One region of the Streptomyces spiramyceticus genome, then DNA from elsewhere that is predicted to be linked to it. Evidence: riboswitches for the same ligand, from Rfam matches in the RefSeq annotation. Region 1 holds a riboswitch; the other holds the start of a gene.
The links. Region 1 has a riboswitch for glycine ahead of gcvT (glycine cleavage system aminomethyltransferase GcvT). Riboswitches for the same ligand answer to the same signal wherever they lie in the genome.
Positions count from the first base shown of each region.

Region 1 (5,805 bases):
ACCGGGTTGGGGTGCAGGCCCGCGGCGACCAGACCGGCGAAGTGTGCCATGTCGACCATGAGGTACGCGCCGACCTCGTCCGCGATGCGGCGGAAGGCGGCGAAGTCCAGCTGACGCGGGTACGCCGACCAGCCGGCCACGATCAGCTTCGGCTTCGACTCCTTGGCGAGGCGCTCGACCTCGGCCATGTCGACCTCGCCGGTGGTGTCGTCGACGTGGTACGCGACCACGTTGTAGAGCTTGCCGGAGAAGTTGATCTTCATGCCGTGGGTCAGGTGCCCGCCGTGGGCGAGGTTCAGACCCATGATCGTGTCGCCGGGCTTGATCAGCGCGAACATCGCGGCCGCGTTGGCCTGGGCGCCCGAGTGCGGCTGTACGTTCGCGTGCTCGGCGCCGAAGAGCGCCTTGATGCGGTCGATGGCGATCTGCTCGACGACATCGACGTGCTCGCAGCCGCCGTAGTAACGGCGGCCCGGGTAGCCCTCGGCGTACTTGTTGGTAAGGACGGAGCCCTGGGCCTCCATGACGGCGACCGGAGCGAAGTTCTCCGAGGCGATCATTTCGAGGGTGGACTGCTGGCGGTGCAGCTCGGCGTCGACGGCGGCGGCGACGTCCGGGTCGAGCTCATGCAGGGGAGTGTTGAGAAGCGTCATCACGGTCCCGATCGAGGTCTCAGTTGCCGGAGGTGAGGGCGATGTACTCGTCGGAGGAGAGCAGGTCGGCCGGCTCCTCCGCGACGCGTACCTTGAACAGCCAGCCGCCCTCGAACGGGGCGGAGTTCACCAGCGACGGGTCGTCCACGACGTCCTGGTTGGACTCGACGACCTCGCCGGAGACGGGCGAGTACAGGTCGCTGACCGACTTGGTCGACTCCAGTTCGCCGCAGGTCTCGCCCGCGGTCACCGTGTCGCCGACCTCCGGGAGCTGGGCGTAGACGACGTCACCGAGCGCGTTGGCCGCGAACTCCGTGATGCCGACCGTCGCGACGCCGTCCTCGGCGGTCGACAGCCACTCGTGCTCCTTGCTGTAACGCAGCTGCTGGGGGTTGCTCATGACCTGAATTCTCCTGTACGCGGGGGAGTGCTGGTGAACGGGCAGGTTGTGCGTGGGGTCACTTCTGGCGCTTGTAGAACGGCAGCGCGACGACCTCGTACGGCTCATGCGTACCGCGAATGTCGATGCCGACACCGGAGGTGCCGGGCGCCGCGTGCGCGGCGTCGACGTATGCCATGGCGATCGGCTTGCCCAGCGTCGGGGACGGGGCGCCGGAGGTGACCTCGCCGATGACCTTGCCGTCGGCCACGACCGAGAAACCGGCGCGCGGGACGCGACGGCCCTCGGCGATCAGGCCGACCAGCTTGCGCGGCGGCGCGGTCTCGGCGCGCTCGGCGGCGGCCTCCAGGGCGGCGCGGCCGACGAAGTCGCCTTCCTTCTCGAACTTGACGACCCTGCCCAGGCCCGCGTCGAAGGGGGTGAGCGCGGTGGTCAGCTCGTGCCCGTACAGCGGCATGCCCGCTTCCAGGCGCAGGGTGTCGCGGCAGGAGAGCCCGGCGGGGACGAGGCCGACGTCCTTGCCCGCCTCGGTCAGTGCCTGCCACAGTTTCTCGGCGTCGGCCGGAGCCACGAAGAGCTCGAAGCCGTCCTCGCCGGTGTAACCGGTACGGGCGATGAGGGCGGGGACGCCCGCGACGGTGCCGGGCAGGCCGGCGTAGTACTTCAGCCCGTCCAGGTCGGCGTCGGTGATGGACTTCAGGATGCCGGGGGACTCGGGGCCCTGGACGGCGATCAGGGCGTACGCGTCACGGTCGTCCCGTACCTCGGCCTCGAATCCGCCTTGAGCGGCAGCGCGCTCGGTGATGGCGTCGAGGACGATCTGCGCGTTCCCGGCGTTGGCGACAACCATGTACTCGGTTTCGGCCAGGCGGTAGACGATCAGGTCGTCGAGGATCCCGCCGTCCTCCTGGCAGATCATGGTGTAGCGGGCGCGGCCGGGGCCGATGGTGCCGATGTTGCCGACGAGTGCGTAATTCAGAAGGTCGACGGCCTGCGGACCGGTGACGGTGATCTCGCCCATGTGGGAGAGATCGAAGAGGCCGGCGCGGGTCCGTACGGCGTTGTGTTCGTCGCGCTCACTGCCGTACCGGAGCGGCATGTCCCAGCCCGCGAAGTCGGTCATGGACGCGCCCAGTGAGCGATGCAGCGCATCGAGGGCGGTGTGACGGGGGACATTGCTCATGTGCGGGGCTCCCAGGGCATGACAGGCGAGGACAATCCTCCCCATCTGTCATCGGAACCTGAGAGGTTCACCGAGAGCTCGCAAAGAGCCCCGGCTTGCACCTTGGGTGGAGCCGCACGACGGCGACTCGCTTTTCAGATCTGCCTCGCCCGCGCGGTACGGGGCCTGAGAGATTCAAGGGAGGAACTTGCTCCTTCGGCGTCCTGGGCACTGCGTACTGCTGGAGTACAACTGGGTGCTTCGGACTCTCCCGCGCGGATTCAAGCGGCCGGTATGCAGTTGGCGCGCACATCATTGCACGCATCGTCCGGGAGCGGGACGCTCGGGCTGCACCCCGCAAATCGCTTGTGGCTCATTACCTTTTCTTTACACTTCTTGGGCAAGGGTGGATGACACCCGACTGGGGGAGGACGATGACGTTGCAGCAGCCTGGCGCGTACGCGGCCACGGCAGGGACCGTGCACGGCGCGGTGCCCGCACAGCACGGCGTACCGGCGAGGCAGGCCACGCGCCGGCCCGCGCCGACCGTCCGCGACCTGCGCCTGCGCGCGGGCCGCAGCCCGCGCGTTCTGGGCTTCTCGGCGGGGGACGTGGTGGTCGTCTCCGGCCTGCCCGGCAGTGGCAAGAGCACGCTGATCCGGCGTACGGCCAGTGCCGCGCGCCGCATTGATTCGCAGGACGTACGGGAGCGGTGGGCGGCGCGGATGCCGAGGCTGCTGCCGTACGCCCTCTACCGCCCCCTTGTCCGGGCGGCCCACTACGCCGGACTGCGGCGCGCGCTGCGCTCCGGCGACAGCGTCGTGGTCCACGACTGCGGCACGCTCGCCTGGGTACGCCGCTGGCTGGCGCGCGACGCCCGCCGCAGGGGCGTCGCCCTGCACCTGGTGCTGCTCGACGTGACGCCGGAGGTGGCACGGGCGGGGCAGGAGGAACGTGGCCGAGGCGTCTCCGGCTACGCCTTCGCACGGCACCGGCGGGCGGTGGCCCGGCTCGTACGGGACGCGGAGCGGGGCAGGGTGCCGGCGGGGTGTGCGTCGGCGGTGCTGCTGGACCGGGATGCGGCGGGGGCACTGACGGTGATCGACTTCCCGCCGAAGCGGTAGGGAAGAGCCCCACAGGGCACGGCCACGCACCGGCGTTAAGGTCGTACCCGTGGATTACCCAGACTTTCCGGCACCCGCCCATCCGCACGGCGGCGGCGGCTGGCCGGGCAATGAACTCGAAGAGGTCCTGGCCGCCTCCTTGGGCAACCCCGCCGCGGGTGCCCGCATAGTCGAGGTGCTCGGCCGCAGCCAGGTATGGGTGCCGCTGCCGTCCGGCGGCGGCCCAGACTCGCCGGACCTGGATCTGCCGACCCTGGAGATCCAGGGCGCGGCGTACGTCCCCGTCTTCAGCTCCGAGCAGCAGCTCCGCCAGTGCGCCGGACCCCACATGTCCTTCGCCGTCGCCCCCGCCCGCGAGTTCGCCCGCGGCCTGCCCCCGCAGCTGGGCATCGCCGTGAACCCCGACGGTGCGGTCGGCGTGCCGCTGCCGCCGGCCGCCGTCGCCGAGCTGTGCCGGGCCGGCCGTACGCCGCTGGACGGACCGGCCGGCGGCGCCCGGGTGCGGCTCTTCGAGCCGGACTGGCAGGAGGAGCCGGTCGACTTCCTCGCCGCCGCCGCGGGGGAGTTCGAGGAAAGCCGGGTGGTGGTCACCGCCCGCAGGGTGCTCGCGAGCATTGAGGGCGAGTCCCCGACGCTCTTCGTCGGCGTACAGCTGTCGTCCTGGGAGGCCGCCGACGGCAGTGCCCCGATGGACGCCCTCGGCCGGGCGCTCGGCCGGGTCCAGGTGCCCTGGCCGGTCAACCTGCTTCTGCTGGACGTCGCCAAGGACCCTGTCGCCGACTGGATGCTGGAAAGGGTGCGGCCCTTCTACACCCGCGCCTGACACCCGAGGACTCCTGCGGACTGCTGCGGGCTGCTGCGGACTGCCAGGGCATCTGCGGCAAGCGTCAAGTCTGTGTCAGTGCTGCCGCTTAAGCTGGTTTGATGACCTCGCCATACGGGGGCGGTTGGTGACACGGTGGATCGAAGAGGGGCGGGACCAGGGTGAGCGCGTCAGGCACTGCGGCGGCCGGGCAGGTCGAGCACATGCTGCGCCAGGTGACACCCGGGCGGTACGACGCCTATGAGGCGCTGCTGCGCGCCCTCGCCGACCCGGCGGGCGGCCAGGTCTGGATGCTCCTCTGGCACGGCCAGGCGGGCTCGCCCGACGCGCAGTACGGAAACATGGAGATCGACGGCCTCGGTTACGCCCCGTGCGTCACGTCCGCCCAGGAGCTCGCCGCGAGCGGCTGGAGCCGGGCGTACGAAGTGATTTCCGGCCGCGACATCGCGCGCGCACTCTTCCCCGACCGCTGGGGCATCTGGCTCAACCCGCACGCCCCCGGCGGCGGCGTCGGCATCCCGTGGCTCGACCTGCGGCGCATCGCGAGCGGGCTCGACCGGATGCCCGCCGGGCCGCTGCGGCTGTCCGAACCGGCCATCGAGATCCCCCAGTTCTACGCCCTGCTCACGCAGAACGCCCACCGTACGCCCGCAGTCCGCTCGCTGCGCCGCGCTTGGGTGCAGCCTGCGCTGGGGGCGCCCTATCTGGCCGTCGGACTCGACCTCTACGACACGAGCCAGCAGTCGGTGGACGCGGTGCGCACGATGATGCAGCAGTCGATCGGTGTGGTTCCCGACGGCCTGCCCGTCTCCACCGTCGCGATGTCCGACGAGTACGACCCGGTCTCGATGTGGCTGCGTGCCAACGCCCGCCCGTTCTACGACCGCGAGGCGCACGCACCCGCCGCCCCCTCCTCCACCGCGTCCGGCTACGGCTACCCCGCTCCCCGCGCCTACTGACGGCCCCAGCCCCCAGCCCGTAGCCCTGCCCCAATCCAAGGGCACCCCATAGCCCAATTCGCCGGTTCATAACGGCCGTTGGGCGGCATGCCCGGTCTGGTGCAATAGACCACTTCTGATCCGCTGAGCCGAGCACGGCGTCCGCATAACGGAAGCCCACAGGCCACATCACGGTTACGCATCCATTGCCCGCCAGGTCTGGCGGGTGATCGCGCGCTCATTGAAGACTCCCGCAACAAGGAACGTCGGTCCTCTGTACGACCCGCTTTCCGCGCGTCAACTGCGTTTCTCTGAGCACCTTCTGCACCACATGCACCTGCGATGCGAAAAGCCGCTACAGCGGCGGGCGCGGGCCGACCACCGTCGGTCGAGCCGAGAGGGGTCCCCACCACGATGACGGCACCACTGCACGACACGAGCGCGGCCGAGACCGCGGCCGTTGACGTCGCGGCCGATGTCCCGGCGAAAGCCATCGAAGGCCGTTCGCCATGGAAGATCGCCTGGGTGCGGCTCAAGCGCGACAAGGTAGCGCTGGCCGGCGGCGTAGTCGTGGTGTTCCTGATCCTGGTCGCGGTCTTCGCGCCCTTGATCGTCAGTCTCCTGGGACACCCGCCGAACGAGTTCCACGAAGACCAGATCGACCCGCTGCTCGGCACGCCGGTCGGCTCACTGGGCGGCATGAGC
Region 1 covers NZ_JARBAX010000001.1:4,768,302-4,774,106, forward strand. Annotated here, with positions in the region: gene glyA (serine hydroxymethyltransferase) at 1-653, opposite strand, end outside; gene gcvH (glycine cleavage system protein GcvH) at 673-1,053, opposite strand; gene gcvT (glycine cleavage system aminomethyltransferase GcvT) at 1,112-2,236, opposite strand; glycine riboswitch at 2,272-2,380, opposite strand; glycine riboswitch at 2,381-2,499, opposite strand; gene PXH83_RS21980 (AAA family ATPase) at 2,650-3,339, shown strand; gene PXH83_RS21985 (enhanced serine sensitivity protein SseB) at 3,389-4,162, shown strand; gene PXH83_RS21990 (enhanced serine sensitivity protein SseB C-terminal domain-containing protein) at 4,324-5,121, shown strand; gene PXH83_RS21995 (ABC transporter permease) at 5,515-5,805, shown strand, end outside.

Region 2 (5,805 bases), 4.4 Mb from region 1:
ACGAGGGGCCGGCCCGGAGGAAGTCTCCGAACCGGCCCCGACGCATGTCCGCGCCTGTGTACGTTACGCCCGTCAGTTGTCGTACTCATCCATCGGCGGGCACGAGCAGACGAGGTTGCGGTCACCGAACGCACCGTCGATCCGGCGCACCGGCGGCCAGTACTTGTCCGCGGCCGACACTCCGGCCGGGAAGACCGCCTCCTGGCGGCTGTACGCGTGCTCCCACTCCCCGCCGAGCGCGGCCGCGGTGTGCGGCGCGTTGTGCAGCGGGTTGTCGTCCGCGGGCCACTCGCCCGAAGCGACCTTCTCGATCTCGCCGCGTATGGCGATCATGGTGTCGCAGAAGCGGTCGATCTCGCCCAGGTCTTCGCTCTCGGTCGGCTCGATCATCAGCGTCCCGGCCACCGGGAACGACATGGTCGGCGCGTGGAAGCCGTAGTCGATGAGGCGCTTGGCGATGTCGTCGACACTCACGCCCGTCGACTTCGACAGCGGCCGCAGATCGACGATGCACTCGTGCGCGACCAGCCCGTTGGGACCGGTGTAGAGCACGGGGTAGTGCGGCTCCAGGCGCTTGGCGATGTAGTTCGCCGCGAGCACGGCGACCTGCGTGGCCCGCTTGAGGCCCTCGGCGCCCATCAGACGGACGTACGCCCACGAGATCGGCAGAATGCCCGCCGAGCCCCACGGAGCGGCCGAGATCGGGCCCACGCCCGTCTCCGGGCCGGCCGACGGCTGGAGCGGGTGGTTCGGCAGGTACGGCGCGAGGTGGGCCCGCACACCGACGGGACCGACACCGGGGCCGCCGCCACCGTGCGGGATGCAGAAGGTCTTGTGCAGATTCAGGTGCGACACGTCGCCGCCGAACTTGCCGGGCTTGGCCAGCCCCACCAGCGCGTTGAGGTTGGCACCGTCGACGTACACCTGGCCGCCGGCCTCGTGCACCGTCGCGCAGATGTCGGCGACGTGCTCCTCGAACACCCCGTGCGTGGACGGGTAGGTGATCATCAGCACCGACAGCTCGTCGCGGTACTGCTCGATCTTGGCGTGCAGGTCCTCGACGTCGACCTCGCCGTCCTCGCGGGTCTTGACGACGACGACCTTCATGCCGGCCATGACGGCGCTCGCGGCGTTGGTGCCGTGCGCGGACGACGGGATCAGGCACACCGTGCGCTGGTCGTCGCCGTTGGCCCGGTGGTACGCCCGCACGGCCAGGAGGCCCGCCAGCTCGCCCTGCGAACCGGCGTTGGGCTGGATCGACACCGCGTCGTAGCCGGTGACCTCGGCCAGCCGCTCCTCCAGCTCACGGATGAGCGTCAGATAGCCCTGCACCTGCTCGACCGGCGCGAAGGGGTGGATCGCCCCGAACTCCGGCCAGGTGACCGGCTCCATCTCGGTGGTCGCGTTCAGCTTCATGGTGCAGGAGCCGAGCGGGATCATGCCGCGGTCGAGCGCGTAGTCACGGTCTGCCAGCTTCCGCAGGTAGCGCAGCATCGCGGTCTCGGAACGGTGCTGGTGGAAGACCGGGTGCGTCAGGTAGTCGTCCGTGCGGAGCAGCCCCTCGGGCAGCGCCTCGGCCGTGGCGGCGTCCAGCGCCTCCAGGTCGGCCTCTACGCCGAATGCGGACCAGACAGCGGCGATCTGGGCGCGGGCCGTCGTCTCGTCGCAGGCGACAGATACGGAGTCGGCGTCGACGAGGTGCAGGTTGACGCCGCCCTGCCGGGCCGCGGCGACGACATCGGCGGCCTTGCCGGGGACGCGCACGGTCAGGGTGTCGAAGTACGAGCCGTGCACGACCTCGACACCGCCGGCCCGCAGGCCCTCGGCGAGCAGCGTCGCGTACCGGTGCGTGCGGCGTGCGATGCCGCGCAGGCCGTCGGGGCCGTGGTAGACGGCGTACATCCCGGCCATGACCGCGAGCAGCACCTGAGCGGTGCAGATGTTGCTGGTGGCCTTTTCCCGGCGGATGTGCTGCTCACGGGTCTGCAGCGCCAGCCGGTAGGCCTTGTTGCCGTCGGCGTCGACGGAGACACCGACGAGCCGCCCCGGCAGGCTGCGCGCGAACTTCTCGCGTACGGCCATGAAGCCCGCGTGCGGACCGCCGAAGCCCATCGGCACACCGAAGCGCTGGGTCGTGCCGACGGCGATGTCGGCGCCGAGCTCGCCGGGCGAGGTCAGCAGCGTCAGGGCCAGCAGATCGGCGGCGACGGTGACGATCGCCCCGAGCTCGTGCGCCTGCTCGATGACGGGCTTGATGTCCCGTACGACGCCGGACGCGCCGGGGTACTGGAGCAGCACACCGAAGACGCCGCGCTCGGCGACCTCGGCGGGAATCCCGTCGGAGAGGTCGGCGACGACGACCGCGACACCGGTCGGCTCCGCGCGCGTCTGGATGACGGCGACGGTCTGCGGCAGCGTGTCGGAGTCGATCAGAAAGACGCCGTTCTTGACCTTGCCGACGCGGCGCGCGAGCGCCATGGCCTCGGCGGCGGCGGTGCCCTCGTCGAGCAGCGAGGCGCCCGAGGTCGGCAGGCCGGTCAGGTCGGCCACCATCGTCTGGAAGTTGAGCAGCGCCTCAAGGCGGCCCTGCGAGATCTCCGGCTGGTAAGGCGTGTACGCCGTGTACCAGGCCGGGCTCTCCATGACGTTGCGCAGGATCACCGGCGGCGTGAAGGTGCCGTAGTAGCCGAGCCCGATCATCGGGGCGAGTACCTGGTTCTGGTCCGCGAGCGTGCGCAGCTCGGCCAGCACCTCGGCCTCGGTGCGCGCGTCCGGCAGCCCGAGCGCCCCGGCGCTCTTGATGACGTCCGGCACCGCGGCCGCGGTCAGCTCGTCGAGCGAGCCGTAACCGACCTGGGCAAGCATCTTGGCCTGCGCCTCGGCGTCGGGCCCTATGTGGCGCTGCTCGAAGGGGATGCCACGCTCAAGCTGCGAGAGCGGAATGCGGTTTGCGGTCATCTGCGGAAGGCCTCCTGGTCTGACACGACCTGCGAGGGGCACCACGGCACGGGTGCCCGGACGGCCTCCCCCTCTGTCATCTCAACCTGAGAGCTTCACCGGAGGGCCATTGAAGGCACGCTCCGGCTTTCACCGTCGGTGAGGGAGGGTTCCGTTCCGGACTGTGCTCTCTACGAACACAAGCCCGACCGGCGCCCACCCTGCTTTCCAGAGTGACCTCAACCGTGCGGTACGGGGGCCTGAGAGATTCCGGGGAGGATTTGCTCCTTCGGCGCCTCCGATACGTTCACCGAAGGACTCTCCCGCACGGGGTCAGCAGCCATTGGCCAGCCTACCAGCGAGGCCCGTCACCCATCCCTCGAGTGGCCGGGGCCCCCGATGTGCACTTTCGTAGTGTGTACGGGGAGCAGCTGCGATCAGTTGGAGGGACCGTGCAGACCGACATCGATCCACGCAGCCTGATTGGCCGGAAGGCGTTCGACCGCAACGGCAACAAGATCGGAACAGTGGACGAGGTGTACCTCGACGACGCCACCGGGGTCCCCGAATGGGCAGCTGTACGCACCGGCCTGTTCAGCCGGGACGCCTTCGTCCCCCTGGAGCCCAGCGAGGTCGTGAACGACTCCCTCCGCGTCCCCTACGAGCGCTCGCTCATCAAGGACGCCCCCGACTTCGGCGTCGGCCGCCACCTCTCCCCGGCACAGGAGCTGCAGCTCTACCACCACTACGGGCTCGATATCTCGTTCCCCGCTCCCGACACGCCTGAGGCGTCTGACAAGGACTTCGGCAAGATCGCCGGCGACGACACCGCCTGATCCTCCCCATCCTCTGCGACGGGCACCAGCGGGAGCGGATCCGACGGCACGAGGTCCGGATCGTCGACCTTGAAGGTCCTCACCCGCCCCGGCGCCGACGTCGGCTCCTCGAACCGCACCGTCACCCGCCCCACTCCGCTGCCCTGCACCCACCCCGCGCCGTACTCGGCGTGCCGCACGTCCTGTCCGGCCAGCCACCGGCGCTCCGGCGGCGGCTCGGACGCGTGCGCCGCCCCGTCGCCACCCCCGACCGGCTCCGCCTCCCCCACCTGTCGCACAGCCACATCCCCAGTCCCAGTCCCAGCCCCGGCCTCCGCTTTTGCCTGCTCGCCCGCTGCCTGGGCGAAGAGGTCCTCCTGGGTGTAGTCCGCGAGACCCGTGACGCCCACCCCGAGGAGCCGCACCCCGCCTGTCGTGTCCACTGCCTCCAGCAGCCGCCCCGCCGCCTCGCGGACCACGCTCGGATCGTCGGTCGGCCCACGCAGGGTCTCCGAGCGCGTCAACGTCGAGAAGTCGTACCGCCGTACCTTCAGCACGACCGTCCTGCCGGAATGCCCGGACGCCCGCAACCGCTGGACACACCGGTCGGCCAGCCGGCCCACTTCGATCCTGATCCTGACCCGGTCGTGCAGGTCCACCTCGAAGGTGTCCTCGACCGACACCGATTTGGCGTCCCGCTCGGCGACCACCGGCCGGTCGTCGTGCCCGACCGCCATCTGGTACAGCGACGCGCCGTGGGACTTCCCCAGCAGCCGTACAAGCTCGTCCTCGCCCGCCTCCGCCAGATCGGCGACGGTCGTCATCCCGGCCCGCCGCAGGTGCTCCCCGGTCGCCGGACCGACCCCGGGCAACGTCCGGACCGGCAGCGGTCCCAGCAGCTCCCGCTCGGTTCCCGGCTCGATGAGCACAAGACCGTCGGGCTTGGCCTGCTCCGACGCGATCTTGGCAAGCATTTTGGAGCCCGCGAGCCCCACGGACGCGGTGAGCCCCGTGACCACTCTGATGTCCGCCCGCAGCCGCTCCCCGGCCTTCCGGGCCGACACCGAGTCGTCGGCCACCCCTCCCGCCTCCAGGTCCACGAAGGCCTCGTCCAGGCTCAGCGGTTCGACCAGCGGGGAAAGCCGGCCGAGCAGCTCCATGACCTGTTCACTGACGGACCTGTAGAGAGCGAAGCGCGGCATGAGATAGGCGGCGTTCGGACACAGCCGCCGGGCCTGCGCCACCGGCATCGCCGAATGCACCCCGAAGCGCCTGGCCTCGTACGAGGCGGTGGCCACGACACCGCGCGTCCCGATCCCGCCGACCACGACCGGCTTTCCGCGCAGGCTGGGCTTCGCCGCCTGCTCCGCGGCAGCGTAGAAGGCATCCATGTCCAGATGCAGGATGGTCGGCGTGGATCTCACACCATCGATGCTGCCGCACGGCACTGACAATCGACCGGCGGCAGCACGGAAGGCAGCGTCTCAGACAGCCTTGTTACGGCGCCGTGCGAGCTCGTCGGTGGGATTGTGCCTGATCAGGGTCTCGCCCGTGTCGACGCGCTCGCCGTGCAGCTGGGACAGAGCGCTCTCCACATCCCGCCACACCACGCCCACGGCGATCCCGAAAATGCCCTGTCCGCCCTGGAGGAGTTCGACGACCTCGTCCGGCGAGGAGCACTCGTAGACGGTCGCCCCGTCGCTCATGAGCGTCATCCGGTCGAGGTCCTGGAAGCCGCGGGCCCGTAGATGCTGGACGGCGGTGCGGATGTTCTGCAGCGCGACACCGGTGTCCAGGAAGCGCTTGACGATCTTGAGGACGACGACGTCCCTGAAGCTGTAGAGACGCTGCGTGCCCGAGCCGTACGCGGCCCGGACACTCGGCTCGACCAGCCCTGTACGCGCCCAGTAGTCGAGCTGCCGGTACGTGATTCCGGCCGCCGCACAGGCGGTGGGCCCCCGGTACCCGATGCTCTCAGTGCTCTCGGCCGCGGCCGTTTCATCCCTGGCCGAGGCCGCGCCCTGCCGCCCCACCCGGGGGTCGACTGAACCGC
Region 2 covers NZ_JARBAX010000001.1:364,699-370,503, forward strand. Annotated here, with positions in the region: gene gcvP (aminomethyl-transferring glycine dehydrogenase) at 73-2,958, opposite strand; glycine riboswitch at 3,025-3,174, opposite strand; glycine riboswitch at 3,176-3,273, opposite strand; gene PXH83_RS01550 (PRC-barrel domain-containing protein) at 3,390-3,773, shown strand; gene PXH83_RS01555 (DNA polymerase IV) at 3,683-5,176, opposite strand; gene PXH83_RS01560 (MerR family transcriptional regulator) at 5,237-5,805, opposite strand, start outside.
Region 2: it holds a riboswitch for glycine, as region 1 does, so the genes downstream of both, gcvP (aminomethyl-transferring glycine dehydrogenase) here and gcvT (glycine cleavage system aminomethyltransferase GcvT) in region 1, are expected to answer to the same signal.